DNA from 3 places in the Methylobacterium komagatae genome. Region 1 is predicted to be linked to each of the others. Evidence: predicted binding sites of a transcription regulator. Region 1 holds the regulator's gene; each other region holds the start of a gene.
The links. The regulator PhoB, encoded in region 1, activates phosphate uptake and scavenging genes when phosphate is short. The targets are predictions, from matches to a motif close to TGTCATNNANCTGTCAT.

Region 1 (10,376 bases):
CGATGATGCGCGTCGCTTCGGGCGGCGAGCTGTCCCGGTTCATGCTCGCCCTGAAGGTGGTGCTGGCCGACAAGGGCTCGGCCCCGACCCTGATCTTCGACGAGATCGATACCGGCGTCGGCGGTGCGGTCGCGGATGCGATCGGCCTGCGCCTCGCTCGCTTGGCGGACACGGTGCAGGTCATCGCCGTCACCCATGCGCCTCAGGTCGCAGCACGGGCGGCGACGCATCTGCTGATCGCCAAGGCGCCGGTCAAGGGAGCGGGGAGGGTGGCTACCCGCGTCTCGACGCTGCCGGTGGAGGATCGCCGCGAGGAGATCGCCCGCATGCTCGCGGGCGCGACGGTCACCGACGAGGCCCGTGCCGCCGCCGCCCGTCTTCTTCAGGGAGCGTGAAGAGGTCTTAGTGTCGCAGTCAGGTCGTTAAGCTTAACGACAGGTTGACGGTAACGAGGAATTAACCAACCTGATCGACGGTGTCCGTCGCTCATTCCGGAAGGAGAGCGAGACGGTTTTCGGTGCGGGATTAAGACCATGAGCCGGATTGTCGCCGAGTCACGGACGCAAGCCCCCTCCGCCAAGTCGGGAACGGGCGTAGATACCGGCCATCTCGGGCAGAGCCTTCGCCGCGTCTACGAGGGCAGCATCGATACGCAGCCGATTCCCGACTCCCAGGTCGATCTGCTGCTGCGCCTGCGCCACAAGGAGCGTGATCGCCGTCAGGCGGTCTGATCGCGCTACCAGCGCCTCGCGCCGGGCTGGCGGCCGTATTCCGCCGCCCGGATCCGCGTGAGCACCCGGTCGAGATTCAGGAGAAGCCCGGCCTCTTCGCGCGCCGCCTCGTCGGCCTCGGCATCGTCCTTCGCGATCCGCTGCCGGGTCTGGACCAGGGCCAACGCCCGTTCCAGCGACTCGCGCTCCTCGTGAAGCTCGCGCCAGGCGGCGTCCGGATCCTGTCCCTCCTGCGCCGTCCCTGTCACCACGCTCCGTGTCCTTCTCGGCCCCATCTCCCGCGGCTTCGGATCCACGAGTCGATGCGACATCAACGCAGAGGTCCGCCATAGCGTGCCATGACCTGTGACGGGCGTTGAGGACACTGCATTTCCGGGCGGTTTCCAGGCCAGATCGAATCGAAAAATCAGATTCTTACCGCAGCGCGGAAGGATGTTCGCGGCCAGCTTGTCATAGGCCTGTCATACGACCTTCGTATCGCCCCCGAGCCCGGCCGGAGCTTTCCGCGCCCCTTGGATGTGCGCCGTATCGCCCCAGGGCAGCGGCGCGACTGACCGAGACGGAGACACCCTTGAGACCCTTCGCTTACGCGCTCGCCCTCGGCCTCGCGACGGCCCAGCTCGCCTCCGCGGCCCTGGCGGCCGACATCACCGGCGCTGGCGCCACCTTCCCCTTCCCGGTCTATTCGAAGTGGGCGGAAGCCTACCGCAAGGAGACCGGCACCGGCCTGAACTACCAGTCGATCGGCTCCGGCGGCGGCATCAAGCAGATCCAGGCCAAGACCGTCGATTTCGGCGCCACCGACGCCCCCCTGAAGGGTGAGCAGCTCGCCAAGGACGGCCTCGTCCAGTTCCCGACCGTGATGGGTGGCGTGGTCACCGTGGTGAACATCCCCGGCATCGAGCCCGGCAAGCTGAAGCTGACCGGCGAACTCATTGCCGACATCTACGCCGGCAAGATCGCCAAGTGGTCCGACCCGCGCATCGCCAAGCTGAACGAGGGCGTGAAGCTTCCCGACGCGAACGTGACCCCGGTCTACCGCTCGGACGCCTCGGGCACGACCAACATCTTCACGACCTACCTCTCCCAGGCCTCCGAGACCTGGAAGAAGGAATTCGGCGCCGCCACCACCATCTCCTGGCCCGTCGGCCAGGGCGGCAAGGGCAACGAGGGCGTCACCGCCACCGTGAAGCAGGTCCCGAACTCGATCGGCTACGTCGAGTCCGCCTACGCCAAGCAGAACAAGCTCGCCTACACGCTGATCCAGAACAAGGACGGCCAGTTCCCCGAGCCGACCGACAAGGCGTTCCAGGCCGCTGCCGCCAGCGCCGACTGGAAAGCCGCTCCGGGCTTCGGCATCTCGCTCACCAATCAGGCGGGCGCCGGGTCCTGGCCGATCACGGCCGCGACCTTTATCCTCGTCTACAAGGAGCCGGCCGACTCGGCGAAGGCCACCGAGGTGCTGAAGTTCTTCGACTGGGCCTACAAGAACGGCGACAAGCTCGCCTCGGACCTCGACTACGTCCCGCTGCCGGACAACGTCGTCGGCCTGATCCACGACGAGTGGAAGACCATCAAGGGCAAGGACGGCAAGCCCGTCTTCGGAATGTGATCCGGGATACGTGATCCGGGCCGGGAGGGGGCGACACGCCTCCTCCCTCGCATCGCGGGCACCGCCGCGATAACAGTCCATCACCTTCAGAGAATCGCGGATGTCCGCCTTGACGCAGTCCCTTGCCAGCGCCGAGACGCGCGCCGCCCCGCGCAAGGGGCCGAGCCGGGGGCTCGACGCGCTGTTCCGTGCTTCCTCCTACGGCGCCGCCATGCTGGTGCTGCTGGTTCTCGCCGGGATCCTTGGCTCGATCATCTACGGCGGCTGGCCCGCCTTCCGCGAATTCGGCTTCGGCTTCCTCACCTCGAGCGCCTGGAATATCGGCACCGAGCAATACGGCGCCCTCGTCGCCGTCATCGGCACGGTCGCCTCGGCGATCCTCGCCCTGCTGATCGGCGTTCCGGTCTCGCTGGGCATCGCGATCTTTCTCACGCAGCTCTGCCCCGGCTGGGCGCGCAAGCCCGTCGCGATGACGATCGAGCTGCTCGCGGCCGTCCCCAGCATCATCTACGGCATGTGGGGCCTGTTCGTGTTCGCGCCGCTCTTCGCGCGCTTCGTGCAGATCCCGGTCTCGAACCTCGTCGAGGGCATGCCGATCATCGGCACGCTGCTCTACGCCCGCGTTCCCTCGGGCGTCGGCATCTTCACCGCCGGCATCATCCTGGCGATCATGATCGTGCCGTTCATCGCCTCGATCGCCCGCGACATGCTCGAGCAGATCCCCACGGTCCTGCGCGAGAGCGCCTACGGCATCGGCTGCACCACCTGGGAGGTCGTGCGCCACGTGCTCGTGCCGCAGGCCGCGGTCTCGATCATCGGAGCCATCATGCTCGGCCTCGGCCGCGCGCTCGGCGAGACCATGGCGGTGACCTTCGTGGTCGGCAACGCCAACCGGCTCTCGGCCTCGATCTTCGATCCCTCGTCCACCATCGCCTCGCGGATCGCCAACGAGTTCAACGAGGCGGACGGGCTTCAGCTCAACGCGCTGATGGCGCTCGGCTGCATCCTCTTCATCATCACCTTCATCGTGCTGATCATTGCGCGGCTGCTGACCCGCCGCGTTCGGGCCGCCTGAGGAGACCATCGCCATGGACGCGACCAATCCCCTCGTGACGGCTCCGGCGCCACAGCGCGCCAGCCGCGTCCGGCCCGGCCGCCGGGTAGCGGACCGGATCCTGCGGGTCTCCTGCCTCGTGGCCACGGTGGTCGGGGCGATCGTCCTCGGCTCGATCCTGCTGATGCTGATCGTCCAGGGCGTCCAGGGCTTCAGCCCGTCCCTGTTCACGCAGCCGACCCCCGGGCCCGGCTCGGAGGGAGGCGGCATCGCCAACGCGATCCTGGGCAGCCTCGTGCTCACCACGATCGGCATCGTGGTCGCGACGCCGATCGGCGTGATGGCGGGCACTTATCTTGCGGAATACGGGCGGAACTCGAAGCTCGCGGACCTGATCCGCTTTCTCAACGACATCCTGCTCTCGGCGCCGTCCATCCTGATCGGTCTGTTCGTCTACACCCTGATGGTGCGGCCGATGGGGACCTATTCCGGCTGGGCCGGCGGCGTGGCGCTGGCGATCATCGCGGTGCCGGTGATCGTCCGCACCACCGAGGACATGCTGCGGCTCGTGCCGGGCACCCTGCGCGAGGCCGGCGCGGCGCTCGGCGCGCCCCCTCCGTCGTCATCACCAGCGTGACGTGGAAGGCCGCCTCGGCCGGCATCGTGACGGGCATCATCCTGGCGCTGGCCCGCATCGCGGGCGAGACCGCGCCGCTCCTGTTCACGGCGCTCAACAACAACTCCTGGTTCTCGGCCAACCTCATGGGCGGCGTCGCGAACCTTCCGGTGATGATCTACCAGTTCGCGCTGTCGCCCTATCCGAACTGGCAGGGCCTCGCCTGGGCCGGCGCCCTCCTGATCACCGGGACCATCCTGGCCCTGTCGATCGTCGCCCGCATCGTGATCAAGCCCCAGCGTTCCCGCTGACCCCGCGTGACGTACGACCCCACCACGAGGACATGACGATGAACGCCGCCTCCGCAAGGCCGACAGGTGCCATGGGCCACAACGCCCCTGCCGCCGGCCGGGCCGTCCGCATCGCCGTGAAGGACCTGAACTTCTACTACGGGTCGTTCCACGGCCTGAAGAACGTCAATCTCGACTTCTACGACCGGCAGGTGACGGCGCTGATCGGCCCCTCGGGCTGCGGAAAGTCGACCCTGCTGCGGTGCTTCAACCGCATCTACAGCCTCTATCCAGAGCAGCGCGCCGAGGGGCAGATCCTGCTCGACGGGCGCAACGTGCTCGATTCGAACGTCGACCTGAACGAGCTGCGCTCGCGCATCGGCATGGTGTTCCAGAAGCCGACGCCGTTCCCGATGTCGATCTACGACAATGTCGCCTTCGGCCTGCGCCTCTACGAGAAGCTGCCCAAGGCGGAGCTCGACGTCCGCGTCGAGGAATCCCTGCGCAAGTCCGCCCTCTGGGACGAGGTGAAGGACAAGCTCAAGCAGCCCGGCACCGGCCTCTCCGGCGGCCAGCAGCAGCGCCTCTGCATCGCCCGCACCGTGGCGCAGCGTCCGGAGGTGATCCTGTTCGACGAGCCGACCTCGGCCCTCGACCCGATCTCGACCGGCCGCATCGAGGAGCTGATGGAGCAGCTGCGCGATGAGTTCACCATCGTGATCGTCACGCACAACATGCAGCAGGCGGCCCGCATCTCGCAGTACACGGCCTTCATGTATCTCGGCGAACTGGTCGAGTTCGACCAGACCAACAAGATCTTCATGAACCCCACCGAGCGCCGCACGCAGGACTACATCACCGGCCGCTTCGGCTGAGCCACAGATCAGGATTCGCGGAGGTCTCGCCATGCCCGGCCATATCGTCACGTCCTACGACACGGACCTAGAGGACCTGCGCCGGTCGATCTCGGAGATGGGCGGCGTCGCCGAGAAGATGACCGGCGAGGCGACCCTCGCCCTCGCCCGCAAGGACGAGAACCTCGCCCAGGCGGTAATCCTGGCCGACAAGCGCCTCGACACGCTTCAGCGCGAGATCGAGGAAAAGGCGGTCCTGCTCATCGCCCGCCGCCAGCCCATGGCGGTGGACCTGCGCGAGACCATCTCGGCCATCCGCGTCTCGGGCGATCTCGAGCGCATCGGCGACCTCGCCAAGAACGTCGCCAAGCGCGTCACCGCCATCGCCGACCAGTCGCCCGCGCAGAAGATCGTGCTCGGCGTGCGCCACATGAGCGACCTCGCCGAGGGGCAGCTCAAGGACGTGCTGGACGCCTATGCGAGCCGTGACATCAAGGCCGCCCACGACGTATGGGAACGGGACGGCGAGATCGACGCCCTGTACAATTCCCTGTTTCGCGAGCTCCTGACCTACATGATGGAGGATCCGCGCAACATCTCGTTCTGCACGCATCTTCTGTTCTGCGCCAAGAACGTGGAGCGCATCGGCGATCACACCACCAACATCGCCGAGACCATCCATTATCTCCAGACCGGCGAGATCTTCATGGGCGAGCGCCCGAAGAACGACGCCTCGAACTACACGACGGTCGTGCCGGGCGCCTAAGAGCTCCTCACAAAACTCCCGTTCACCGGGAGTTCTCCCCCTGGCCTCGACGGCTTAGCGGGAGTTTCGTGAGAGGCTCTCAGGCCCGGCGAGACCCGACCCATCGACGGCGCGGTCCCCGCTCAGGAAGGCCGCGCGGCGTAACAGCGTTGCCTGGACCCCTCGGTCGCCTTCGGCCGGGGGCATCCGGCGTGGAATGGACCACCGGCCATGCGTGTCCTGATCGTCGAGGACGAAGAGGCGCTCACCACCCTCCTGCGGTACAACCTGGAGGCGGAGGGCTTCAGCGTCGATTCCGCCGCGCGGGGCGACGACGCCGAGTTGCTGCTCGCCGAGCGCACCCCCGATCTCGTGCTGCTCGACTGGATGCTGCCGGGCCTGTCGGGCATCGAACTCTGCCGCCGCATCCGGGCGCGGCGCGAGACCGAGCGGCTGCCGGTCATCATGCTCACCGCCAGGGGCGAGGAGGGCGACCGGGTGCGTGGCCTCGGCACCGGCGCGGACGATTACATCGTCAAGCCGTTCTCGGTGCCGGAATTGCTGGCGCGGGTGCGCGCCCTTCTTCGCCGTGCCAAGCCCGCCCATGTCGCAGACCGGCTGGCGGCGGGCGATATCGAGCTCGACCGCAGCGGTCATCGCGTCCGGCGCGGCGGCACCGAACTCCATCTCGGGCCGACCGAGTTCCGGCTACTCGAATTCCTGATGCTCAGCCCCGGCCGGGTCTTCTCCCGCGAGCAATTGCTCGACGGCGTCTGGGGCCACGACGTCTATATCGACGAGCGCACCGTGGACGTGCATGTCGGCCGCCTGCGCAAGGCGCTCAACGGGCCGCGCCAGACCGACCCAATCCGCACCGTGCGCGGCTCGGGCTACGCCTTCGACGAGACCTTCTCCCTCGAAGCGTGATCTACCGGACCGCGGCCGTGCGGTCGGGAATGGCGGACAGGGCTTCCAGCACCGTGCCCTCCGTCAGGATCTGCGGCAGCACCTGCGGCTCGCCCTGCGTGTAGAGCAGGTAGAGCGGCACGCCGCTGCGGCCGTAATCCTCGAGCAAACGGGTGATCTCCGGGTTCTGGTTGGTCCAATCGCCCTTCAGGTAGGTGACGCCCTTGGCCCGCATCGCCGCCTGCACGGACGGCCGCGACAGCGAGGTGGTTTCGTTGACGGCGCAGGTGATGCACCACGCCGCCGTCAGGTTCACGAAGACCGGGTGCCGCGCGTCGCGCAAGGCATCGAGCCGCGTCCGGCTGAAAGGTTCGGTGCCCTCGGACGCGGCTTGCGCCGTTGACAGTGCAGGCTGCTGCGACAGGCCGAAGCCCAAAGTCACCACGGCGATGACCGCGAGGCCTGCCAAACCCTGGAAGATGCGCTCCCCGACGGGCGTCGCGTTGCGGCTGCGCTCCCAGGCCCAGGCCGCGAAGCCCACGAGCACGACGCCGATGAGCGCTGCGAACAGGCCGCGCGCATCGACCTGCTGCGCCAGCACCCAGATCAGCCACGCCGCCGTGGCATAGACCGGGAAGGCGAGCGCCTGCTTCAGCGTCTCCATCCACGCGCCGGGGCGGGGAAGGATCCGCACGGCGCCGGGCCACAGGGTCAGGGCCAGGAAGGGCAGCGAGAGGCCGAGACCCAGGGCGGCGAACACCGCCAGCGCCACGGCGGGCCCCTGCGTCAGCGCGAAGCCCACCGCCGCGCCCATGAAGGGCGCAGTACACGGGGTGGCGACGAGCGTCGCGAGCACCCCGGTGAAGAACGAGCCCGAGAGTCCGGCCCGGCGGGTCAGGCCGTCGCCGATCCCGGCGAATCGGCCGCCGAGGGAGAACACCCCCGACAGGCTCAAACCCACCGCGACAAGGAGGTAGGCGAGACCGGCCACGACCGGCGCCGATTGCAACTGGAAGCCCCAACCGAGGCTCGCCCCGCCGCCCTTCAGGCCGATCAGCAGCCCGGCGAGGCCGAGGAAGCTCGCGAGCACGCCCGCCGTGTAGGCGAGGCCGTGGAGCCTCACGCGCCCGAGGCTCTCGCCCGACTGGCGGACGAGGCCGAGCACCTTGATCGACAGGACCGGGAAGACGCAGGGCATCAGGTTAAGGATCAGCCCGCCGAGCAGCGCGAGGCCGATCGAAGCCAAGAGCGTCGGCTGGTCCGCCGGGTAGGACGGGGCGCCGGAGGATGCGGGAGCGTTCGCGGACAGCGTGGTCGCAGGCTCGTCGCCATAGGCGAAGGCGAGGCGCACGACGCCGTTGCCGGTCTCTTCACCCACCGTCAGCACGCCGGGCAGGGAGCCGGGGAAGGTCTTGTCGTCCCCCCGCGTCAGGGTGAGGTGCAGCCCCTGGTCATCGACGCTCAGCGTCTGCTCGGCGGCGTTGTCGATCGCCGTCTCGGCATAGGGGAAGTAGGCGGCGGATTTGATCGAATCCGGCTTCAGCCCGCTCGCGGCGAAGTCCAGGCGGATCCTGTCGCCTTCGCGGGAGAGACGCTGTGGCCAGACCGGTGCGACCGGCAGGGCGGCCCGCGCGCGGGCGAACAGGGCGGCGTTGGCCGGATCGGGCGTCGCCTTGCCCACCGGCAGGGTCAGGCTGAGGTCGGCCGAGCCCGGAATGCACTCGGTCTCGCAGACGAGATAGGTCAGCTTGCCCGCGAGCCGCACCGGTTCGGCCGGATCGAGGCTCGGCGGCGGCGAGACCGGCACGAGGAGCGTCACCTCGCCCTCGTAGCCGTAGTTCATCAGCGTCGCGATCGGAATGCGGTGCGGCGCGGGCCAGCGGATGCCCCCGGTGCCGAACCCGGCGGGCAAGGTCCACGTGATCTCCGGCGGCAGGCCGGAATCACCCGGATTGCGCCAATAGACGTGCCAGCCGGGCTTCAGCTTCATCGTGACGGCAAGGGTGAAGGGCGTGCCACCCGCCACCGCCTGCGGCTCCGCCGCGAGGCTCGCCCGCACGAGATCGGCGGGCGGACGCAGGCCCTGAGCCTGGGACGGACCGAGACCCGGAGCGAAGCCCAGGCAGGCGAGGAGCAGGAGAAGGCGGGCGATCATGCGAGACTCTTCACGCCGGATTGGGGCCGCATCATGCGTCGAGCGGGGCCGTCGCCGTCTCCAGCCAGTCCCGCGTCGGCGCGTTGAGGAGCGGCGCCAGCGCCTCGCGCACCCGCGCGTGGTAGGCGTCGATCCAGGCGCGCTCGCTCGCATCGAGCAGGGCCGGTTCGATGAGACGGCGATCGTAGGGAACGAGGGTCAGGGTCTCGAAGCCGAAGACCGGCCGCTCCCCGCCCTCCACCGCGCGCGGCTCCACGAGGACGAGGTTCTCGATGCGGATGCCGTAGCGTCCGGCTGCGTAATAGCCGGGCTCGTTCGAGAGGATCATGCCCGGCTCCAACGCCACGGTGCCGGTCTTGGCGATGCGCTGCGGCCCCTCGTGCACGGAAAGGAAGGCGCCGACGCCGTGGCCGGTGCCGTGGTCGAAATCGAGCCCGGCCCGCCACAGGGGGAGACGGGCCAGCGCATCGATCTGCGCGCCGGTCGTGCCCTTGGGGAACATCGCGCGGGAGATGGCGACATGGCCCTGCAGCACGCGAGTATAGCGGTCCCGCATCTCGGGGGTCGGTTCGCCGATGGCAAGCGTCCGGGTGATGTCGGTGGTGCCATCGGGATATTGCGCGCCGGAATCGACGAGGAACAACTCGCCTGCGCCCACCGCGCGGTCGGTGTCCCGCGTCACCCGGTAATGGACGATGGCGCCGTTCGGGCCCGAGCCGGAAATGGTCGGGAAAGACACGTCGCGCAGGTCGCCGCCCGCCGCGCGGAAATCCTCCAGCGCCTCCACGGCGGCGATCTCGGTGAGGTCGCCCGAGGCCGCCGCGCCGTCGAGCCAGGCCAGGAAGCGCACGACGCTCGCCCCGTCGCGCAGGTGGGCGGCGCGGGTGCCCGCGATCTCGGCCCCGTTCTTGACCGCCTTCATGGCGGTGATCGGGTCCTTGCCGACATCGACCGTGCCGCCCGAGGACTCCACGCGCTCCTTCAGGGCGACCGCCCCCGTCGCCCCGTCGAGGCGCACGCGAGCCCCTGAAAGGGCGGCGATCCCCTCATCGAGGTCGAGGCGGGGGCCGATCTCGGCGACGGGTTCGAGCGCCGCGCGCAAGGCCGGGTCGATCTCGCCCGAGACGAGATAGAGCCGCGCCCGGCCCTCTCGGGGCAGGATCGCGTAGCCCAGCGCCAGGGGGGTGTGGCCGATATCGCCGCCGCGCAGGTTGAAGGCCCAAGCGAGGTTGTGCGGGTCCGAGATCACCAGGGCGTCGCAGGAATCGGCGACGAGCGCCGCTCGCACCCGCGCGAGCTTGTCCGCCGCCGATTCCCCGGCCAGGGCCTCGGGCTGGATCACGACTCGTCCGGCGGGGGGCTTCGGGCGGCCCGCCCAGCAGGAATCGACCGGGTTCTCGGCCAAGGCGCGCA
Region 2 (10,376 bases), 1.0 Mb from region 1:
TCGGCCACCATGGCCGGGCCGCTCAATTGCCAGAAGGAATGAAGCACGCAGGCTGTCGCAGCAGCGAACAGGCCGAGCGCGACGCCCGTGATGCGTGGCAGCACGCCCAGGATCATCGCCAGCGGCCCGAACACCTGCACCACGACGGCCGTGGTCGCCACCGCGTTCGGGAAGGGCACGCCCTCGCTCGCCAGCGTCAGGGCGAAGCCCGACACATTCAGCGCGCGGGCGATGCCAGTCGGTAGCAGAGCCGCCGCTAGAAACAGGCGCGCGGCGAGCAGGGTGGCATCGTGGGCGCGGGCGATCATGGCGTTTGTCCGAGGCGGGCGGCGATCCCGTCAGACTCGCGACTTCGTTTGAACGGCCCGTTAAGCGCAACCGTAAATCAAGTGGATGATCAGAGCCCGAACATCCGCCCGCGCTCCGTCCAGACCACGACCAGCAGCGTCAGCCCGCCGAGGACGGCATAGCCGATGCCGATGGGCAGGACAGTTCCGTCGAAAGCGTGGCCGATCAGGAAGCCGCAACCTGCGCCGAGAATCGTCGTGTAGCAGCCGAGGAACGACGAAGCGGTACCCGCGACCGAACCCAGCGGTTCGAGCGCCAGCGCGTTGAAGTTCGGCATGGCGAAGCTGATCAGGAACTGGTTCATCGCCAGCACGCCCAGGAACAGCGCCAGAGGCGGATGCCCGCCGAAGGCAAGACCGATCACCACCTGCAACACCCCGACCAAGGTGAAGGCCAGGGTTCCCGCTTGCGACAGGCGGCGCATGCCGAAGCGGCGAACCGCGCGGGAGTTGATGAGCGTCGCCGCGCCCATTGCCCCAGCCACCAGCCCGAAGGCCAGAGGAAATAGCGGGCCAAGTTGGTACAAGCCGGTATCGAACACCTGCTGCGCCGAGCCGACATAGCCCATAATGCACCCGGTCAGCAGCCCGAGGGCCGTCGCGTAGCCTACGGCGACGCGGGTCGAGAGGGTGAGCCGTACGGCCGAGGCCGTCGCCTTCAGGGAGAGCGGGCGCCGGTATTCCGGGTGCAGCGTCTCCGGCATCCGCCAGCCGAACCACGCCGTGAGAATGAAGGCGAGGATCAGCATCGAGACGAAGACGTAGACCCACGAGCCAAAGGCCAGCATCGCCCCGCCGATGGCCGGGGCGATCATGGGAATGATGAGGAAGACCATCATGATGAGCGACATGACGCTCGCCATCTCACGCCCGGCGAAGCGGTCTCTCACGATGGCGGTCGAGAGCACGCGTCCGCCCGCAGCGCCCATCCCCTGGATCACCCGCGCCGCGAGTAGCCAGCCGAAGCTCGGCGCCAGCATCGCCAGGACGCAGCCCGCCACGTAGACACCGAGGCTCGCGAGCAGCACCGGACGCCGCCCCAGCGCATCCGAGAGCGGCCCATAGATGATCTGCGCCGGTCCGAAACCGAGCATGTAGACATAAACGAGAAGCTGCAGCCGGTTCGGATCGGATACGGCGAAGCGTGCTTCGATGGCCGGAAAGGCTGGAAGCAGGTTATCGATGGAGATCGCCGTCACCGCCATCATCAGCGCGACGATGGCGACGAATTCCGTGAAGCCGGGCCCATGCCAGGCGCGGCTCGTATCGGCGGCCTTCACGGTCGGAAGGGCATCAGACAAAACTAGACTCGCGGAGCGTGGGGGCCGGTGGCGAAGCGTATCGGCCACCGTCCTTGTAACGCCCAACTGCTCCGCGTCAGCCGCAGTTCAGGCTGGCAGCGGACGCATTCCGGCTTCGGCTTCCGGGCGCTTTCCGACGAACATCGCCATCATCGCTGCCACGAGGCAGAGGATGCCCGCCGCCACGAAGGCTTCGTAATAGGTGCCGCTGCCAGTTCGGGCGACGCCTGCGAGCCACGCCGCCGAGGCGGCACCGATCTGATGCATGGCGGCGATCCAGCCAAACATCAGTGCCGCATTCTCCTCACCGAACGCCTTGCCCGCGAGGTTCACCGTGGGCGGCACGGTCGCGATCCAATCGAGCCCGTAAAAGACGGCGAACAGCGACAGGCCGTAGAAGCTGAGATCGAAGGAGTAGGGCAGGAAGATCAGCGAGAGGCCGCGTAGCGAATAGTACCACGCCAGGAGCTTGCGCGAGTCGAACCGGTCAGTGAGCCAGCCCGAGGCCGTGGTGCCGATGAGATCGCACACACCCATCAGCGCCAGCAGACCGGCGGCAGTGACCTCCGGGATGCCGTGGTCGAAGCAGGCGGGAATCAGGTGGGTGCCGACCAAGCCGTTGGTCGAGGCGCCACAGATGAAGAATGTGCCTCCCAACAGCCAGAAATCCTTGGAGCGCAAGCCCATGCCGAGGCCGCGCAGGGCGCGCTTGGCCGGGTTCTCAGTGAGGACGGGCTTCGGCTGAACTTGCGTCTCGCCATAGCGCGGCAGGCCAAGATCGGACGGGCGATCCCGCAAGAGAAGGAAGACAAGAGGCAACAGGACGAGGGTCGCCCCGGCCACCGTGAAGGATACCGTCCGCCAGCCGTAATCGGTCGACAGCCGCGCGAGGAGCGGCAGGAACACCAGCTGGCCCGTGGCGCTGCTGGCCGTCAGCAGGCCGATGACGAGGCCTCGGCGCTCGCCAAACCAGCGCCCGGCTACGGTCGCACCCAGGACGTTGGCGACCATGCCGGAACCGGAGCCGACCACGATGCCCCACAGCAGCATCATCTGCCATGGCGTCTGCATCATGCTGGTGGCGCTGGTGCCGATGGCGAGGACGATGAGCGCCCCGCAGACCGAGGCACGCAGGCCGAACCGCTCAATGATCGCTACCGCGAAGGGGCCGATCATCCCGTAGAGGAAGATGTTGATAGCGATGGCGATGCCGATCGTCGCCGCGCTCCACCCGAATTCCTTCTCCCACGGCACGATCAGCACGCCCGGCGTTGCACGCACGCCGGCTCCGACCAGCAGGACCACGAAGGTCACCGCTGCGACGACCCAGGCATAATGAAAACGCGGCGCGGGGCGCGTTTGAGCGGAAAGGGGCATCGCTTCGGGTCTCCAGAGCCTCTGCGGTTACTCGGCGCTCAAGGCGCTGGCCAGCGCCCGCACCGAGCCGGGATCGACCCGCCGCGAAATCCTGTCCTGTGCACTGCGCCAATGGGGCATGGCTTCGGACAAGGTCGCACGCCCGGCATCAGTCAATTCGACGAGGCGGCTTCGCGCGTCTGCCTCGTCCGCGCCGACACACACGAGGCCGCGACGCTCCAACGGATCAAGGTTGCGCGCCATGGTGGTGCGCTCCAACGAGGCTTCTGCGGCAAGGCGCGTGACGGGCAGCGTCCCGCAACGATCGAGAATTTTGAGGATGGCGAATTGCGTCACCCTCAAACCCGTAGGCTTGAGGGCCTGATCGTACAGCGAGGTCACAGTGCGGGCCGCCCGCCGCAATGCACCGCAGGTGCAGACCTCTCGCTCATTGGCAAATGCCTCGCTCATATTTGCGTGTATATGCACCTATTTGTGTTCGGGCAAGCGGGTGACGGATGCGTGCGTTCGACTCCCCGTCGTCGGGCCACCGTCATCGACTCGCGCAAGGGCTCTGCTAACGCTTCGCGGCCAGCCACCCGGTACGGGAGATGTGCATGACCCTCGAGACCGCGACCGCCCTCTCCTCGCGCGAGGAGCGCAGCGCCCGAAGCGGGTTGATCGACGCGGCGGCGGATCTTGTGGCGGGCCAGGGCGGTCCCGGCGGCTTCGTGCGCGACCTGTTCGGCCGGGTCCCGCCGGAGGATCTGACACCCTACCCAGCCGAGGCCCTTGCGGAGATGGCGGGCCGCGCGCGGGACTTTCTCTCGACGCCGCGCAGTCCCGGCGATGCCGCGCGGCTGCGAATGTCCGACCTGTCGCTGATGCGCGAGGGTCGTATGCGGGACCTGACGGTCATCGACATCGTCAACGACAACCGCCCCTTCCTGCTCGATTCGACCCTTGCGGCCCTGACCGCCCAAGGGCTCACCCCCTACCTCGTCGCCCACCCGATCCTCGGCGTCGAGCGCGATGGCAACGGCGCATTGATGCGCGTCGTCGGCGAGACGACCGCCGACGCGCAGGGCGCGCTGGCCCGTGAGAGCCTGCTGCACATCCATCTCGACCGGCTTGAGGGTGAGGCGCGCAAGTTCCTGGAAGCGAACCTCGTCGAGGTTCACCGTGACGTGGCCTATGCCGCTGCCGACCACGACGCGATGCGCGCCCGGCTCGCTTCCTTGGCCGAGAGCGTCGGACGCACGCCCTCCCCGCTCCCCGAGGCGGAGACGGCAGAAGCCCGCGCTTTCCTGAACTGGCTGGGCGACGGCCATTTCACCCTGCTCGGCATGCAGGAGCACGGCATTCAGGGAGAGCAGCATCCGCTTGTGCCCGGCTCCAGCCTCGGCGTGCTGCGCGATCCCGGAACGGCGGTGCTTCGCCGGGGCGGCAGCCTCGTGGATTACACGCCGGAGATCCTGGCCTTCCTCGAAGAGCCGCAGGCGCTCATCATCACCAAGGCCAGCGCCCGGTCCCGCGTCCGCCGGTCTGACCATCTCGACTATGTCGGGGTGAAGCTGTTCTCGCCGGAGGGCCGCCTGTCCGGTGAGATTCGCATCGTCGGACTGTTCACCGCCGCCGCCTATGCGAGTCCCGCTCGCGAGGTGCCGGTGATCCGCCGCAAGGTCGAGGCGGTCTTGGACCGCGCGGGGCTCGACCCGACGAGCCATGCCGGGCGCTCCCTTCTCGCCGTGCTGGAGACCTACCCCCGAGACGATCTGTTCCAGATCGACATAGACCGGCTGACCCGCTTCGCGCTCGGCATCGTCGATCTCGCGGACAGGCCGCGCATCCGCGTGCTGTCCCGGCCGGACCGGTTCGGACGCTTCGTCTCGCTGCTCGTCTACGTGCCGAAGGACCGCTACGATTCGCGCATCCGGGCGCGGATCGGGGCCTATCTGGCCGAGAGCTATGGCGGGCGGCTCTCCGTCGCGCAGCCGGATTTCCCGGAAGGGCCGCTGGCCCGCACCCACTACATCATCGGCCTATCCGATGAGGCGTTGCAGGAACGCGACCCGGCGGCGCTCGAAGCCGGCATCGCAGGGATCGTCCGCACCTGGGCCGACGGGCTTCGCACGGCGCTTTCCGACGGCGTCCCCGGCGCCCGTGCGCGCAATCTCGCCGCTCGCTACGCCGAGGCGTTTTCCGCCGCCTACCGCGAAAACTTCCTGCCCGAGGCGGCGGTCGCCGACATCGCGATCCTCGAATCCCTCGGTGAGGATAATCCCCGCGCCGTCTCCATCGGCCGCCGCGATACCGATCCGCCAGCGCAGATCCGCCTGAAGGTCTTCTCCCGCGGGACGGCCATCGCCCTGTCGGATCGTGTGCCGGGTCTAGAAAATCTCGGCTTCCGGGTGATCAACGAACGGACCTACCGCGTCCAGGTGCCCGGCTCGGGCGAGGCCGAGCGGGTCTGGCTCCACGACATGCTGATCGAACGCGCCACGGGTGCTGCGATCGACGTCGCGGCGCTGGAAGTGCCGCTCGAGGCGGCGATGCTCGCCATCGCCGACGACCGGGCGGAATCGGACGGCTATAACCGCCTCATCGTCGAGGCCGAGTTACCGTGGCGGGAGGCGGCGCTTCTCCGGGCGCTTGGCCGCTACCTTCGTCAGCTGCGCATCCGATACGGCCAGGATTACATCGCCAGCACCCTGGCACGACATGGCGGGATCGCCCGCGAATTGGTGGCGCTGTTCAAGGCCCGGTTCGACCCCGCCGTGACGGGGGATCGCGACGAGGCGCAAGCCGAATGCCGCGCCAGGATCGAGGTGGCCCTGTCCGAGGTCACGAGTCTCGATGACGACCGCATCCTGCGCCGCTTCGTGAACCTGATCGAAGCGGCAATCCGCACGAACTTCTTCCAGAGCGACGAGGCGGGCGCCCCGCGCGGTACGATCAGCTTCAAGTTCGCCTGCGCCAAGGTTTCGGGGATGCCCCTGCCCCGGCCGCTGTTCGAAATCTTCGTCTATTCGCCCCGCGTGGAGGGTGTGCACCTGCGCTTCGGCTACGTGGCGCGCGGTGGCCTGCGCTGGTCGGATAGGCCGGAGGATTTCCGCACCGAGATCCTGGGCCTCGTGAAAGCGCAGCAGGTGAAGAACGCGGTGATCGTTCCTGTCGGCGCCAAGGGCGGCTTCTTCCCGAAGCGCCTACCGCCCGCCTCCGACCGGGCGGCGTGGATGGCCGAGGGCACCGAAAGCTACCGGATCTTCATCCGCACGCTGCTTGAACTCACCGACAACATCGTGGACGGCGAAATCGTGCCGCCGCCGAACACCGTGCGGCAGGATCCCGACGACGCCTATCTCGTCGTCGCCGCCGACAAGGGTACCGCGACCTTCTCCGACATCGCCAACGCCATCTCCATCGAGAAGGGCCATTGGCTCGGCGATGCCTTCGCGTCCGGCGGAAGCCAGGGCTACGATCACAAGGGCATGGGCATCACCGCTCGCGGCGCCTGGGAGGCAGTGAAGCGCCACTTCCGCGAGATGGACATCGACACCCAGTCCGACCCCTTCACCGTCGTCGGCGTAGGCGACATGTCGGGTGACGTGTTCGGCAACGGAATGCTGCTCTCGCGCAGCATCCGCCTTGTCGCGGCCTTCGACCATCGCGACATCTTCCTCGATCCGAACCCCGATGCCGCACGGAGCTTCGTGGAGCGGGAGCGTCTGTTCTCCCTCGGCCGCTCGTCCTGGGCCGATTACGACCGCTCGCTCATCTCGACCGGCGGCGGGGTGTTCTCGCGCAGCCTGAAGACCATCGCGCTTTCGCCAGAGGCTCGCGCTGCCCTCGGCTTCGATCAGGCGCAGGCGACGCCCGCCGAGGTGATGCAGGCGATCCTGAAGGCGCCCGCGGACCTGCTCTGGTTCGGCGGCATCGGCACGTATATTCGCGCCACCACCGAGACCGACGACGACGCGGGCGACCGAGCCAACGACGCCATCCGCATCACCGGTCTGGATCTGCGCGCGAAGGTCATCGGAGAGGGCGCGAATCTCGGCCTCACGCAACGGGGGCGCATCGAGGCGGCCCGCGCTGGCGTGCGGCTGAACACCGACGCCATCGACAATTCGGCGGGCGTGAACACCTCGGACGTGGAGGTGAACATCAAGATCGCCCTGATGGGGCCGGAGCGGGACGGGCGCCTTTCCTACGACGCGCGCAATGCGCTGCTCGCCGACATGACGGAGGAGGTCGGGCATCTCGTTCTACGCAACAACGAGTTGCAGACGCTGAGCCTGTCCTTGGCCGAGCGAGGCGGGCTCGGGGAAACCGGCTTCGCCATGCGGACGATGCAGGCGCTGGAGGCTGAGGGCCGCCTCGACCGTGCGGTCGAATACCTACCCGACGACGCGACCCTCGTCGAGCGGATGCGACGCGGCGAGGGCCTGACCCGGCCGGAATTCGCGGTGCTTCTCGCCTATGCGAAGCTGTCGCTCCATGACGCCATCCTGTCGAGCGCCGTACCGAACGATCCATATTTCGATCGCGAGTTGCAACGTTACTTCCCGAAGGAACTGCGCGAGCGCTTCCCCGACTCGATCAAGGGCCACCGCCTGCGCCGCGAGATCATCGCGACGGCGCTCGCCAACATCATCGTCAATCGGGGCGGTCCGTCGCTGGTGACGCGCCTCGTGGACGGGACCGGGGCCGACGCCGCGATTATCGCCAAGGCGTATGCGGCGACCCGCGACGCGTTCGGCTTGATGGATCTGAACCTCGCCATCGACGGGCTGAGCGGCCGGATCGGCGGGCAGGCTCAACTCGACCTCTATGCCGAGGTGCAGGAGCTTCTGGCGAACCGCATCGTGTGGTTCATCCGCAATCTCGACCTGTCCGGCGGTCTTGCACCGATTGTCGCCCGCTACCGCGATGGCGTCGCGGCGGTCGAGGCGGCCCTGCCGCAGGTGCTGAGCGAGGCGGCCCGCGCCGAGGTGGAGACGCGGGAGGCCGAACTGACCGGCCGCGGCATGGCCCCGGCCCGTGCCCGGCGCCTCGCCAGCCTGCCGGCCCTGGTCTCGGCGCCGGACATCGTGCGCGTTGCGGAGGTGAGCGGGCGTCCCGTGGAAGATATCGCCGCCACGCATTTCGTGCTGGAGCGGGAATTCGGCTTGGACGCCCTCGCCAATGCGGCCCGGACAGCGCCGGTATCCGATACGTTCGACCGTATCGCCCTGGAACGCGCCGTCGCGGCCATCGCGTCCGCCCACCGCAAGCTCACGGCCGAGGTTGTCGCCGATATCGGCGCCGGGCCGGAGGCGGTCGCGGCCTGGGTGAAGGCGCGTGGGACGCCTCTGGCCCGGATCCGCGATGCGGTGGAGGGAATCGCCTCCTCGGACCTCACGGTCTCGAAAGCGACGGTTGCCGCCAGCCTGCTCGGCGATCTCGTCCGGGTGGAATGACGATGGCGGGGCGTGACTGAAAGGCCTCCCGGAGCCGTCTCGCGCGCCTCTGCCTTGATGAACTGTCTCGGTGAGGGCAGGTCTTTCGGCGTCTCCGCCGTTGACCAGCCATTAACCGTGTCCTGCTACTCCCAGTTAACCTTGATGAAAGGCAGCATTCGACGCTGCAGGCTTGTCCTACTGCCTATCTCAAGTTGCGTATTCCGAAACGGGGGCGGCAAGTGCGGGGCAAGGCGACCGACAACGATGCCGGAACCATGCGCGCCGTCAGTGGACAGGCCGCTGGTGCCGCCATCGTTCTCGCCCTTGCCGGCTTGCCTCAGACCGCGCAGGCGCAGGCCCCGCGCTTCGACGCGATCAGCCCGGTCACGGGCGCACCCGACAATCCTGGCTCCGGCCTTGAGGCAGGCCCCAACGGTCTGACGCAATTACGCAAGCGCCTCTCCGACGACCCCGCCAGCGACCGGCGTCCCGGCGCCGCGCGAGGGCTCGGCGGTGAGTCCGGTGGGGGCGTGCGCTCGTCCAGCAACGCGAGCCAGACCGGCTTCGAGACCGGCATCCCGCGCCTCGACGACCGCCTGACCATCACCGGTCAGCGCACCAGCGGCACCTCGACGGCAGTGTTCAACCGAGGGCTCTCACCGACCCTTCGGTTCCGCGCGGCGCCCTCGCGCCGCAACGGCTCGGCCGTGAAGCGGACGACGCAGGAGAGTGTGCAGGCCACCACGCAATCCTCCGCGCTGACGCCCGTGGTTCAGGAAGCCGTCGTCGGCGTGCCCCTGCCCTACACGTCGGGCGGGTCGCGCCTGCCGTTGCTGGCGACCAACCCCGCCCTCGGCCTGCTGACGCCCGGTTTCATCCTCGGCACCGACCTGTCCCGCCCGATCCCGACCGATCCCGCCTACGCGCCCCTCGGCATCAAGGTCGGTACGTTCACGGTGCTGCCGACCTTCGCGCAAACCATCGGCTACGATTCGAATCCGGATCAGACCACCAGGCAGCTCGCCAAGGGCTCGGTGGCGCTTCGCACAGAGGCGACGGTGGATTTCCGCAGCGATTGGTCGTCCAGTTCGCTCGATGGCTCTCTGCGCGGCGCCTATTTCGAGACGCCCCAGAACGAGATGGCGAGCCGCCCGGCGGCGGACGGCGTGGTAAACCTCCGCATCGACGCCAACCGCGACCTCCAGTTTAACGCGCAGGGCCGGTTCCTCGTGGACACCCAGCGGACCACGACGCCGAACCTGCAAGCGGCATCCGCCGTGAGCCGTCCGCTCGTGGCCCTGTACGGCGCGACGCTCGGCGCGACGCAGAATTTCAACCGCTTGTCCGTGACCCTGAGCGGCCTCGTCGACCGCTCGGAGTTCGAGGACGTGCGCCTCACCAATGGCGGCACGATCCGCCAGAGCGATCGCAACCTGAATCAGTACACCCTACGTTTGCGCACGGCCTACGAGATCTCCCCCGATCTCAAGCCCTTCGTGGACGTGATCGGCGACACCCGCGTCTACGATCAGCGTTTCGATGCGTCCGGCGTCCAGCGCGACTCGAATGGCGTCGGCGTGCTGGTGGGTGCCCAGCTTGGGCTCGCCCGGCGCGTCACGGGAGAGGTCTCGGCCGGTTACCAGCATCGCAGCTACATGGATGCGACGCTGCGCGACATCGATGCGCCGCTCGTCAACGCCACCCTGGTGTGGGCAGCCTCGCCCCTCACCACCGTCCGCTTCAACGCCGCCACCGGCGTCACCGAAACGACGATTCCCGGTTCGAGCGGCGTGCTCACCGAGGTGGCGACGCTCGAAGTGCAGCACGACCTGCTGCGTAACCTCTCCTTCGTGCTGGGCGGTTCGATCCTGCACAACGAGTACCGGAATAGCCCGATCCGCGATAACGGCTTCTCGCTCACCGCGCGC
Region 3 (10,376 bases), 970 kb from region 1:
CGCGATGGCGGGCATGTGGCGGTCTTCGCCATTTCCGAGCGACCGGTGAGCTTCGGCGCCTTCGCCCGCCTGTTCCGGGACGATCTGGGCTGCCGCAACGCCCTGTTCCTCGATGGCTCGGTGTCGAGCCTCTACGCGCCGAACCTCAACCGCTCCGATATCGGACGCCCCCTCGGGCCGCTGATCGGAGCGGTGGCGAAGTAGGCTACCGCTGGCCGAAGGACGTGTCCTTGAACAGGTCCTTCAGGTGGTGCGGCTGCGAGCGCCAGTATTGCTTGGGGGCATGCACCCGCGCGCCGAGTTCCGCCGCCGCGTGCCAGGGCCAGCGTGGGTTGTAGAGCATGGCGCGGGCGAGCGAGATCGCATCCGCCTTGCCCTCGGCAAGGATGTCCTCCGCTTGGCGCGGCTCGGTGATCAGCCCGACGGCGATGGTAACAAGGCCGGTCTCGGCCTTGATCCGCTCGGCATAGGGCACCTGATAGCCCGGCCCGAGCTTGATCGATTGCTTGGGCGAGACGCCGCCCGTGGAGACGTGGATCGCTGGCGAGCCCGCCTGCTTGAGCATCCGCGCGAGTTCGACCGTCTCCTCGATGTCCCAGCCCTCCTCGACCCAGTCCGTGGCCGAGACGCGCAGCCAGACCGGCGAGCCGGACGGGACGACCTGCCGGACCGCGTCGTAGACTTCCATGGGGAAGCGCATGCGGTTGGCGAGGCTGCCGCCGTAGGAATCGGTACGCTTATTGGCGATGGGTGAGAGGAACTGATGGAGCAGGTAGCCGTGCGCGGCATGCAACTCCACCGCCTCGATGCCGAGGCGCACCGCGCGCTTGGCCGTGGTGACGAACTCCTCGCGCACCCGCTTCAGATCGGCGTCGCCGAGGGCGTGTGGCGGCACCTCTCCCTCGCCATGGGCCACGGCCGACGGCGCTTCCGTGCGCCAGCCATAGGGGTGCTCCGGCGGGATCTGTTTGCCGCCCGCCCAGGGGGCATCGCTCGACGCCTTGCGCCCGGCATGGGCGATCTGGATGCAGACCGGGATCGGCGCGTATTCCCGCACCGCGCCGAGCACGCGGGCCAGGGCTCGCTCGCAACCGTCATTGTAGAGGCCGAGATCCCAGGCGGTGATGCGGGCCTCCGGTGAGATGGCGGTGGCCTCCAGCGTCAGCAGGCCCGCGCCCGACATGGCGAGCTGCCCGAGATGCATCATGTGCCAGTCGGTCGCTTCCCCATCGCGCGCCGAGTATTGGCACATCGGCGCAATGAGGATCCGGTTCTCCAGCGTGAGGGAATCCAGGGTCAGTGTCTCGAACAGGCGTGCGGTCATCGGGGCCTCCGGTACGGGGACAATCTGGGGCGGGTATGGGGTGCGGCCAAGCGGAACCCGCCCCATCCGGTGGGGAACCCCACCCCACGACCTTCCGTTTTGCCCTCGTCGCCGCAATGCGGCGGCCGAAGCGAGCCGCCTGAGGGGGCGAGATCGCCCGAGGTCCCGACCATGATTCTCACCAGACTTGCCGCCCCGATCATCTTCGTCGCCGGTTGCGCCGCCTTCGCCGGTGCGTCCCAGGCGCAGCCCGCCGCCTTCGGTGGCCCGAAGATGCTGATCCACGGAAACTATTGCGGGCCGGGCAACAACGCTCCGCTGCCGCCGATCGACGCCCTCGACGCGGCCTGCGCCCGGCACGATGCCTGCACCCCCCAGGGCGGGTTGCCGTCGCGCGCATGCAATCTGCGCCTGCAACGCGAGGCCGAGATGATCTCTCGCGATCCGCGCATTCCTGAAAAGGAGCGCGCCATGGCCGGGATGATCGCCATCGGCGCGGGCGCCATCCCGACGAGCCCCGACGTCGCCCCGGTGTCGACAGGCTCGATCGGACGCGCGGCCACGCCCGACGTCACCATCACCCTGCCGGGCGACGACGACGGCGACGAGTAGGGCTCAGGCCCCTCCGATCCCGCGGTCCTTGAGGCTGCTGCCGATCTCATCGAGGACGCTCGCGTCATCGATGGTCGCCGGCATCGTCCAGGGCTCATCATCGGCGATGCGCTTCATCGTGGCGCGCAGGATCTTGCCCGAGCGGGTCTTGGGCAGGCGCGGCACGGTGAGCGCCAGCTTGAATGCCGCCACCGGTCCGATCTCCTCACGGACCTTGGCGACGAGTTCGCGCTCGATCTCCGCAGGATCGCGGGACACACGGGCCTTGAGTACGACGAAACCGCAGGGCACCTCGCCCTTCAGGGTGTCGCGGATGCCGATCACCGCGCATTCCGCGACGTCCGGATGGGCAGACAACACCGCCTCCATCCCGCCCGTCGAGAGCCGATGCCCGGCGACGTTGATGATGTCGTCGGTGCGTCCGAGCACGGTGATGTAGCCGTCATCATCAATGATGCCCGCATCCGACGTGTCGTAATAGCCGGGGAAGGTGGAGAGGTAGCTCTCCCGCATCCGCTGGTCCGAGCCCCACAGCGTCGGCAGGCAGGCGGGCGGCAGGGGCAGCCGGATGGCGATGGTGCCCATCGTGCCGCGCGGCACCTCCTTGCCTCCCTCGTCGAGGATGCGCACGTCGTAGCCCGGCATCGGCACGCAGGTGCTGCCATGCTTCACCGGCAGGAGACCGAGCCCGATCGGGTTGCCCGCGATCGGCCAGCCCGTTTCCGTCTGCCACCAATGGTCGATGACCGGCCGGTCCAGAACCCGCTCGGCCCAGGCCACGGAATCGGGGTCCGCCCGCTCGCCTGCCAGGAACAGGGAGCGGAAGGACGAAAGATCGTAATCGCCGACCAGCTCGCCCTGCGGATCCTCCTTCTTGATCGCGCGCAGAGCGGTCGGGGCCGTGAACAGGCACACCACTTTGTGCTCGGCCAGCACGCGCCAGAAGGCGCCCGCATCCGGCGTGCCCACCGGCTTGCCCTCGTAGAGAACCGAGGTGCAGCCGTGCAGGAGCGGCGCGTAGACGATGTAGCAGTGGCCGACGACCCAGCCGATGTCGGAGGCGCAGAAATAGGTCTCGCCCGGCGCGACGCCGTAGAGATTCGGCATCGACCATGCGAGCGCCACGAGATAGCCGCCCGTGTCGCGCACGACGCCCTTCGGCTTGCCCGTCGTGCCCGAAGTGTACAGGACGTAGAGCGGATCGGTGGCGTCGACGCTCACGCATTCCGCCGTGGCGCCCTTCGCCTTCGCGGCGGCGATGGTCTCGGCCCAGTCCCGGTCCCGCTCCGGCGTCAGCGCCGCCGCACATTGCGGGCGCTGGAGGATCAGGCAGGCACCGGGCTTGTGCGCCGAGGCGGCGATGGCCGCGTCGAGCAGTGGCTTATAGGCCACCACGCGGTTCGGCTCGATGCCGCAGGAGGCGGCGAGGACGACCTTCGGCTGCGCGTCTTCGATGCGTTTGGCGAGTTCGTTGGCCGCGAAGCCTCCGAACACCACCGAGTGCACCGCCCCGAGCCGGGCGCAGGCAAGCATCCCGAACAGCGCCTCGGGCACCATCGGCATGTAGAGCACCACGCGGTCGCCCTTGCCGACGCCGAGATCCCTCAGCACGGCGGCGAGCGTCGCGACCTCGTCGCGCAAGTCGCCATAGGTGATGGCGCGCTTCGTGCCGCTGACGGGCGAATCGTAGACGATGGCGTTCTGGTCGCGGCGGTCGCTGTCGGCGTGCCGGTCCACGGCGTTGTAGCAGGCGTTGAGCCGTCCATCCGGAAACCAGCGGCCGTAGGGACCCTGGCCCGGGTCGAAGGCACGCTTTGGCGCACGGTCCCAGTGGAGTGCCCCGGCCGCACCGAGCCAGAACGTCTCGGGATCGCGCATGGAGGCCGCATGGGTCTCAGCGTAGCGGCTGGCTGTCGTCATCGATTCGGCGCTTCCTCGCGGCCCGCTCTCCGGCGGTGGCGTGAAGGTAGCTGATTCGGCCGCTCGGGGGAGTCAAGCGAGGCTCGTCCCTTTGGGCAGTCAGGCTGTCGCCGCCGTCATTGGCTTGCCGGTCGCCCGAAACGAAAAACCGCGCCGCCCGTGAGGACGACGCGGCCTTTCGCGATGTCTGGGAAATGTCAGTGCAGGGTGCCGTTGGCCTGCAGCCGGTTCATCTCGTCCTTGAGATGAAGTTTTCGGCGTTTGAGTTCGGCAATATGCTGGTCGCTAGACGAGGGCTTGTGGATGGCCTCCTGAATCTCACGCTCGAGGGCTTCGTGCTTCCGGGCGAGTTGGCTCAGATGCGTCTGCAGCGACATGAGGCGAATCTCCTGTCATCGTTCTGACACCGTCAGACTGGCACAGGTTCGCGCACCTGTCGAAGCGTTTTCGCTGGGCATCCTTTCACAAGGGTTGTACCCATCGCTTGCTCCCCGCTGAGGCGTGACGCATGCTTCTGACCTTCGAAGGGTGTACGGTTTCCCAGGGCGTGATGGCGGCTGAGTCGGGTGACAACGGACAGGCTGACCTCGAGTCCGAGCTGGCCCGCCTCCGCGAGGAACATCGCGATCTCGACAGCGCCATCGACGCGCTGGAGCGGAGCGTGGCCGGAGACCAACTCCAGATCCAGCGCCTGAAGAAGCGCAAGCTCACCCTGCGCGACCGCATTTCCTACATCGAGGACATGCTGACGCCGGATATCATCGCCTGAAGGCGGTGGGTTCGCGTATCCCACGCCTTGCGATCCGCGATCCGCGCGGTTAAGCGCCCTCTTTTGCTGGAACCACGCATGTCGGCGCCTCCCGTCGCGATCATCATGGGCAGCCAGTCGGACTGGGCGACCATGATCCATGCCGCGCAGACCCTCGATGCGCTGGCCGTGCCCTACGATGCCCGCATCGTCTCGGCGCACCGCACGCCGGACCGGCTCGTAGCCTTCGCCAAGGGCGCCCGTGACGCGGGCTTCAAGGTGGTGATTGCGGGCGCGGGCGGGGCGGCGCACCTGCCGGGCATGGCCGCGTCCATGACGAGCCTGCCGGTTTTCGGCGTGCCGGTGGAATCGAAGGCCCTTTCGGGTCAGGACAGCCTTCTTTCCATCGTGCAGATGCCTGCGGGCGTGCCGGTGGGCACCCTGGCCATCGGCCGGGCGGGTGCGGTCAATGCGGCGTTGCTGGCCGCGGCGGTGCTCGCTCTTTCGGACGAGGCCCTGGCGGGCCGCCTCGACGCGTGGCGCGCCGCGCAAACTTCCTCGGTGGCCGAACGGCCGGAGACTCAAGGACCGTGACGACACGTGCGATCGCCCCCGGCTCGGTGCTCGGGATCGTCGGTGGAGGCCAACTCGGCCGGATGATCGCCCTGGCGGCGGCGAACCACGGGCTCAAGGTCCATGTGTACGCGCCCGACGCGGACAGCCCGGCCTTCGACGTCGCCGCGCGCACGACCTGCGCCGCCTATGACGACGAAGCGGCGCTCGCCGCCTTCGCGGCTTCCGTCGATGTCGTGACCTACGAGTTCGAGAACATCCCCCGCGCGACCGCGGAGGTGCTGGCGCGCCACGCGCCGCTGCACCCCAACGCCGACGCCCTGGCCACCACGCAGGACCGGCTGTCGGAGAAGGAATTCATCAACCGCCTCGGCATCCCGACGGCGCCGTTCCAGGCGGTCGACACCCCCGACGACCTCGCGCGCGCGCTGGACGTCATCGGTCTGCCCGCCGTGCTCAAGACGCGGCGCTTCGGCTACGACGGCAAGGGCCAGCGGATGATCCGCGAACCCTTCGAGGGCGACCGGAACGCGATCTTCGCCGAGTTCGGCGGTGCGCCGCTGATTCTCGAGGGCTTCGTGCCGTTCGAGCGTGAGGTCTCCGTCGTGGCCGCGCGGGCGGCGGACGGGAGCTTCGCCGCCTTCGACCTTTGCGAGAACGAGCACCGCAACCACACCCTCGCCTTCACCCGCGTGCCCGCCCAGGGCGTTTCGCCGGAGACGGCCGAGGAGGCAATCCGCATCGCCCGCAGCATCGCGGACGCGCTCGATTATGTCGGCGTGCTGGCAGTGGAGATGTTCCTCGTGCGCGAGGGCGGGGAGCGCCTCGTGGTCAACGAGATCGCCCCGCGCGTCCACAATTCCGGCCACTGGACGATTGAGGGCGCCCTCTCCTCGCAGTTCGAGCAGCATGTGCGCGCCGTCTGCGGCTGGCCGCTTGGCAGCGCGGCCCGCACCGGCGGCCTACCGTGCGAGATGGAGAACCTGATCGGCGATCAGGTCGATGCATGGCGCGACCTGCTGGCCGAGCCCGGCGCGCATCTGCACCTTTACGGAAAGGGCGAGTCGCGCCCCGGCCGCAAGATGGGCCACGTGACCCGCCTCAAGGTCTGAATCGCGACCGGCCGCTGAGGCCGGTGTGCCACACCGGTCAACCCTCGAGGTCGCCGGAGCGGCGGATTTCGCGGGGCGGTGGCGCGGGCCATACCTTCGCCACATCCCGCCGCTTCCAACGATTGCAAGGTTCGCCCGGTCGTGATCGCGGCCCGGCTTAAGGGGGCATTCACCGCCTTGCGCGAATTTGCGCGCGGATTGCCGGAACCGGTCGCTGAGCGCCGGGGCGGACAGGGTTTTGGTCGGGGCACCGCGGGACAGGGTGGCTCCCGGGAGAATGGGGCGATGACGCAACGCAACGGGCTCGTTTCGAAGGCCGCGCTGGTCGGCGCGGCGGCGATCGCGGCTGCGGGGCTGGCGGGCTGCGAAACCGTGGGCTCCGCCGCGGGTGCGCGCCAGTACGCCGTCCTCGAGACGGATACGACGGGGGCTACGTCGAGCAACATCGCCTCCCTGTCGGAGGTCGTGCAGCGCAACCCCAATGACGCTGCCGCCTACACGACGCGCGGCGCCGCCTATGCCCGCGCAGGCCAGTTCAACGAAGCCATCGCCGACTTCACGAAGGCGATTCAGCTCGATCCGAATTCGGCTTCGGCCTACAACAACCGCGCGCTGGCGAGCCGCCAGATCGGCCGGGACTCGGCGTCCCTTCAGGACTTCTCGAAGGCCATCGCCATCGATCCGAATTATGGCCCGGCCTATATCGGCCGCGCCAATGTCGAGCGTGCGCAGGGCAACCTCGACGGTGCGCTCAGCGACCTTAACGTCGCGATCCGCCTGAGCCCGGAATCGGCCGAGGCGTATCACGCCCGCGGCCTCGTCAAGCAGAAGCAGGGGCTCGACACCCAGGCGATCGCCGATTTCGACGCCGCGATCGACCGCAACCCCTTCGTCTCGGCGCCCTACGCCGCGCGCGGCCAGAGCCTGATCGCCACGAACCAGTATCCGAAGGCGATCGAGGACTACAACGCGGCGCTCAACGTGAACAACAAGGACGCCACGTCCTGGGCCTATCGCGGCCTGGCTTACGAGAAGTCCGGCCAGCGCAAGGAGGCGTTGGAGAACTACCAGCGCGCTGCCGGCATCGATGCGAGCAACGCGGTCGCCAAGTCCGGCCTGTCGCGCCTCCAGGGCGGCCTCGGCTCCGTCTTCAACTGAAGCACCCGCCCTCGGCGGCGAGCCTCGCCAGGAGCGGGGCGGGCTTCAGGGTGTCGTCGCCGGTTGCGGCGGCGAACTGAAAGAGATCGGTGGCGATCCGGTCGAGGCCGATTTGGTCGGCCCAGTACATCGGGCCGCCCCGCCACGCCGGCCAATTGTAGCCATTGATCCAGATCGTATCGATGTCGCCGGGTCGCGCCGCGATGCCCTCCTCAAGGATGCGCGCGCCCTCGTTGACCATCGGGTACATCAGCCGCGCTACGATCTCGTCGGCGGTGAAGCTGCGCCGGGCGATGCCGTGTTCGGTGGCGATCCGCCCGATCAGCGCCTCGACCTCCGGGTCTCGCGTGCCGGTGCGAGCGCTGTCGGGATAGAGGTAGAACCCTCGCCCGGTCTTCTGGCCGTAGCGGCCCATCTCGGCGAGGGAATCCGCCACGGGTGCACGGCCTCCGAAATCTTTGCGCGACCGCCAGCCGATATCGAGCCCGGCGAGGTCACTCATGGCGAAGGGCCCCATACGGAAGCCGAACTCCGTCACCGCCGCGTCGATCTCATGCGGCAGGGCGCCTTCAAGGAGCAGGCGCTCGCCCGCCTGACTGCGCTTCTCCAGAATCCGGTTGCCGACGAAGCCGAAGCACACGCCCACCGCCACCGGAAGCTTGTTGAGCCGCCTGACGAGGTCGAGGGCGCTCGCCAGCGCATCAGGGGAGGTCTTCTCCGCGCGAACCACCTCCACGAGGCGCATCACATTGGCCGGGCTGAAGAAATGCATCCCGAGCACGTCCTGCGGCCGATCGGTGACGGCGGCGATGGCGTCCACGTCGAGATAGGAGGTGTTGGTGGCCAGGATCGCGCCGGGCTTCGCCACACGGCTTAGGTCGGAGAAGATCGTGCGCTTCACGCCCATCTCCTCGAACGCCGCCTCGATCACGATGTCGGCCTCCGCCGCATGGGCCAGACCGACCGCTCCGGTGATCCGGCTGATCCGCGCATCCCGCTCGGCCTCGGTGATCGAGCCGCGCTTGGCCGAGCCGGCATAAAGTCCCCGTACCCGGTTGAGCCCCTGTGCCAGGGCGCCCTGCTCGGTCTCAATGACCGTCACCGGGATGCCCGCATTGGCGAAGCACATCGCGATGCCGCCGCCCATCGTCCCGGCGCCGATGATCGCGGCGCGGCTGATATCCCGGCGGGGCGTGTCATTGGGCAGGCCCGGAACATCGGCGGCCTCGCGCTCGGCGGAGGTGGCGTGGCGCAACGCCTTCGAGCGCGGATCATCGCCCGCCTCCCGGTCGGCGGCGACACCGTGGTCGTCTCGCTCGCTCACGACATCCTCCCGTTCCGCTCAGCGGAATGTTGTTCTGCTTCAGCGCTATTGTGACCGCCAGACGGACCTTCGAACCGAGGGCTGAAGCAAGGGCGTAGAGGCCTATTGCAACGATGTCCTGCCCTGCGGAACATCGCAATGGCCTCGTTTGACAGGTCCGGCGGGGGCATGCGAACCAGCGTGCCGCCGCGAGACGGGACTCAACCCGCTGCGGAGCGAAGCGGTTGCGGGAAGCTCCCCGCAAGACCGAGGGAGAACGCCGCGTGACGTGCCGGATGAGAGTTTCGTGCCGCCCGATGCCGGGAGCCCGCTCGTGAGCGCCGCCGCCGAGAGCCGCCTTCCCCCGGTGCTGCGCGGGCGGCTTACCCTTCCGGTCATCGCCTCGCCGATGTTCATCGTCTCGGGGCCGGACCTCGTGATCGCGCAATGCCTTGCGGGTGTGGTCGGCTCGTTCCCGGCGCTCAATGCTCGGCCACAGGCGATGCTGGACGAGTGGCTGACGCGGATCAAAACCACGCTCGCCGACGCCCAGGCCGCCGACCCTGCGCGAAAGATCGCCCCCTTCGCGGTGAACCAGATCGTCCACGCCTCGAACGACCGGCTGGCACAGGATGTCGAGACCTGCGTCCGCCACGAGGTGCCGATCATCATCACCAGCTTGCGGGCGCCGGATGCGGTGATCAAGCCGGTCCATGCCTATGGCGGCGTGGTCTTCCATGACGTGGTCTCGGTACGCCATGCCGAGAAGGCGTTGGAAGCGGGCGTCGACGGGCTGATCCTCGTCTGTGCTGGGGCCGGTGGCCATGCCGGCACCCTTTCACCCTTCGCTCTCGTCTCCGAGGTTCGCCGCTTCTATGACGGGCCAATCATCCTGTCGGGTGCCATCGCAACGGGGTCTGCGATCCTCGCCGCCCAGGCCATGGGCGCCGACCTCGCCTATATGGGCACGCGCTTCATCGCCACGCAGGAGGCGAACGCGGCGCCGGGCTATCGCGAGATGATCGCGGGCTCCTCGGCCAACGACATCCTCTACACGCCCTGCTTCACCGGCGTGCCGGGCAATTACCTGATCCCGAGCATCGTCAAGGCTGGGCTCGATCCGAACGCGCTGCCCGAGCGCGACAAGACCGCGATGAATTTCGGGGGCGACAAGGTGAAGGCGTGGCGCGACGTCTGGGGCGCGGGCCAGGGCGTCGGCAGCATCACCGATGCCCCGCCGACGGCCGAACTCGTCGCGCGGCTGGCGCAGGAATACGCTCAGGCGAAAGGACGCCTCGCGGGCTGAACCCGCGAGGCTCCGGCTCTCTCGGAAAGGGTGTTGGGCTTAGCCCCGCGTCCCCCACCGCGATCCCATGCGGCTGCTGCCCGCATCGGCGCCGATAGCCGGGCCGGCGGCGCGCTCGGGGCGGTGCGTGGAAGGCGCGGCCCCCGGCGTCGGAGCCAGGAGATCGGGCACGCCGGCGAGAGATTCGTTGCCCCGCCCTTCGGCGAACTGGCCCGCCTTGCGGAAGGTCCAGAGGTAGCCCGGCACGACGGCCTCGGCGGCGGTGGGGACGATGCCCAGGCCCTCAATCGTCCGTCCCTCGGCCTTGGCCGAGTCCGACA

Region 2: a site for PhoB is predicted at 3,545-3,561, ahead of ACFQE0_RS27115 (NAD-glutamate dehydrogenase). Genes of this name have one in related genera too.
Region 3: a site for PhoB is predicted at 4,247-4,263, ahead of ACFQE0_RS17305 (YdcH family protein). Genes of this name have one in related genera too.

What each region holds. Positions count from the first base shown of each region.
Region 1 is NZ_JBHSWN010000001.1:4,428,088-4,438,463, forward strand. It holds partial or broken gene recN (DNA repair protein RecN) at 1-395, shown strand, start outside; gene ACFQE0_RS21980 (hypothetical protein) at 534-731, shown strand; gene ACFQE0_RS21985 (hypothetical protein) at 737-982, opposite strand; gene pstS (phosphate ABC transporter substrate-binding protein PstS) at 1,303-2,343, shown strand; gene pstC (phosphate ABC transporter permease subunit PstC) at 2,444-3,418, shown strand; partial or broken gene pstA (phosphate ABC transporter permease PstA) at 3,432-4,324, shown strand; gene pstB (phosphate ABC transporter ATP-binding protein PstB) at 4,396-5,178, shown strand; gene phoU (phosphate signaling complex protein PhoU) at 5,210-5,923, shown strand; gene phoB (phosphate regulon transcriptional regulator PhoB) at 6,134-6,829, shown strand; gene ACFQE0_RS22020 (protein-disulfide reductase DsbD family protein) at 6,831-8,963, opposite strand; gene ACFQE0_RS22025 (M24 family metallopeptidase) at 8,995-10,376, opposite strand, start outside.
Region 2 is NZ_JBHSWN010000001.1:5,463,379-5,473,754, forward strand. It holds gene ACFQE0_RS27095 (DoxX family protein) at 1-308, opposite strand, end outside; gene ACFQE0_RS27100 (multidrug effflux MFS transporter) at 398-1,552, opposite strand; gene ACFQE0_RS27105 (MFS transporter) at 1,736-3,025, opposite strand; gene ACFQE0_RS27110 (MarR family winged helix-turn-helix transcriptional regulator) at 3,053-3,475, opposite strand; gene ACFQE0_RS27115 (NAD-glutamate dehydrogenase) at 3,622-8,466, shown strand; gene ACFQE0_RS27120 (outer membrane beta-barrel protein) at 8,724-10,376, shown strand, end outside.
Region 3 is NZ_JBHSWN010000001.1:3,461,943-3,472,318, reverse strand. It holds gene ACFQE0_RS17325 (phosphodiester glycosidase family protein) at 1-204, shown strand, start outside; gene ACFQE0_RS17320 (NADH:flavin oxidoreductase/NADH oxidase) at 206-1,324, opposite strand; gene ACFQE0_RS17315 (hypothetical protein) at 1,496-1,936, shown strand; gene ACFQE0_RS17310 (propionyl-CoA synthetase) at 1,940-3,856, opposite strand; gene ACFQE0_RS17305 (YdcH family protein) at 4,054-4,233, opposite strand; gene ACFQE0_RS17300 (YdcH family protein) at 4,407-4,625, shown strand; gene purE (5-(carboxyamino)imidazole ribonucleotide mutase) at 4,704-5,198, shown strand; gene ACFQE0_RS17290 (5-(carboxyamino)imidazole ribonucleotide synthase) at 5,195-6,289, shown strand; gene ACFQE0_RS17285 (tetratricopeptide repeat protein) at 6,575-7,447, shown strand; gene ACFQE0_RS17280 (3-hydroxyacyl-CoA dehydrogenase) at 7,440-8,771, opposite strand; gene ACFQE0_RS17275 (NAD(P)H-dependent flavin oxidoreductase) at 9,160-10,056, shown strand; gene ACFQE0_RS17270 (complex I NDUFA9 subunit family protein) at 10,096-10,376, opposite strand, start outside.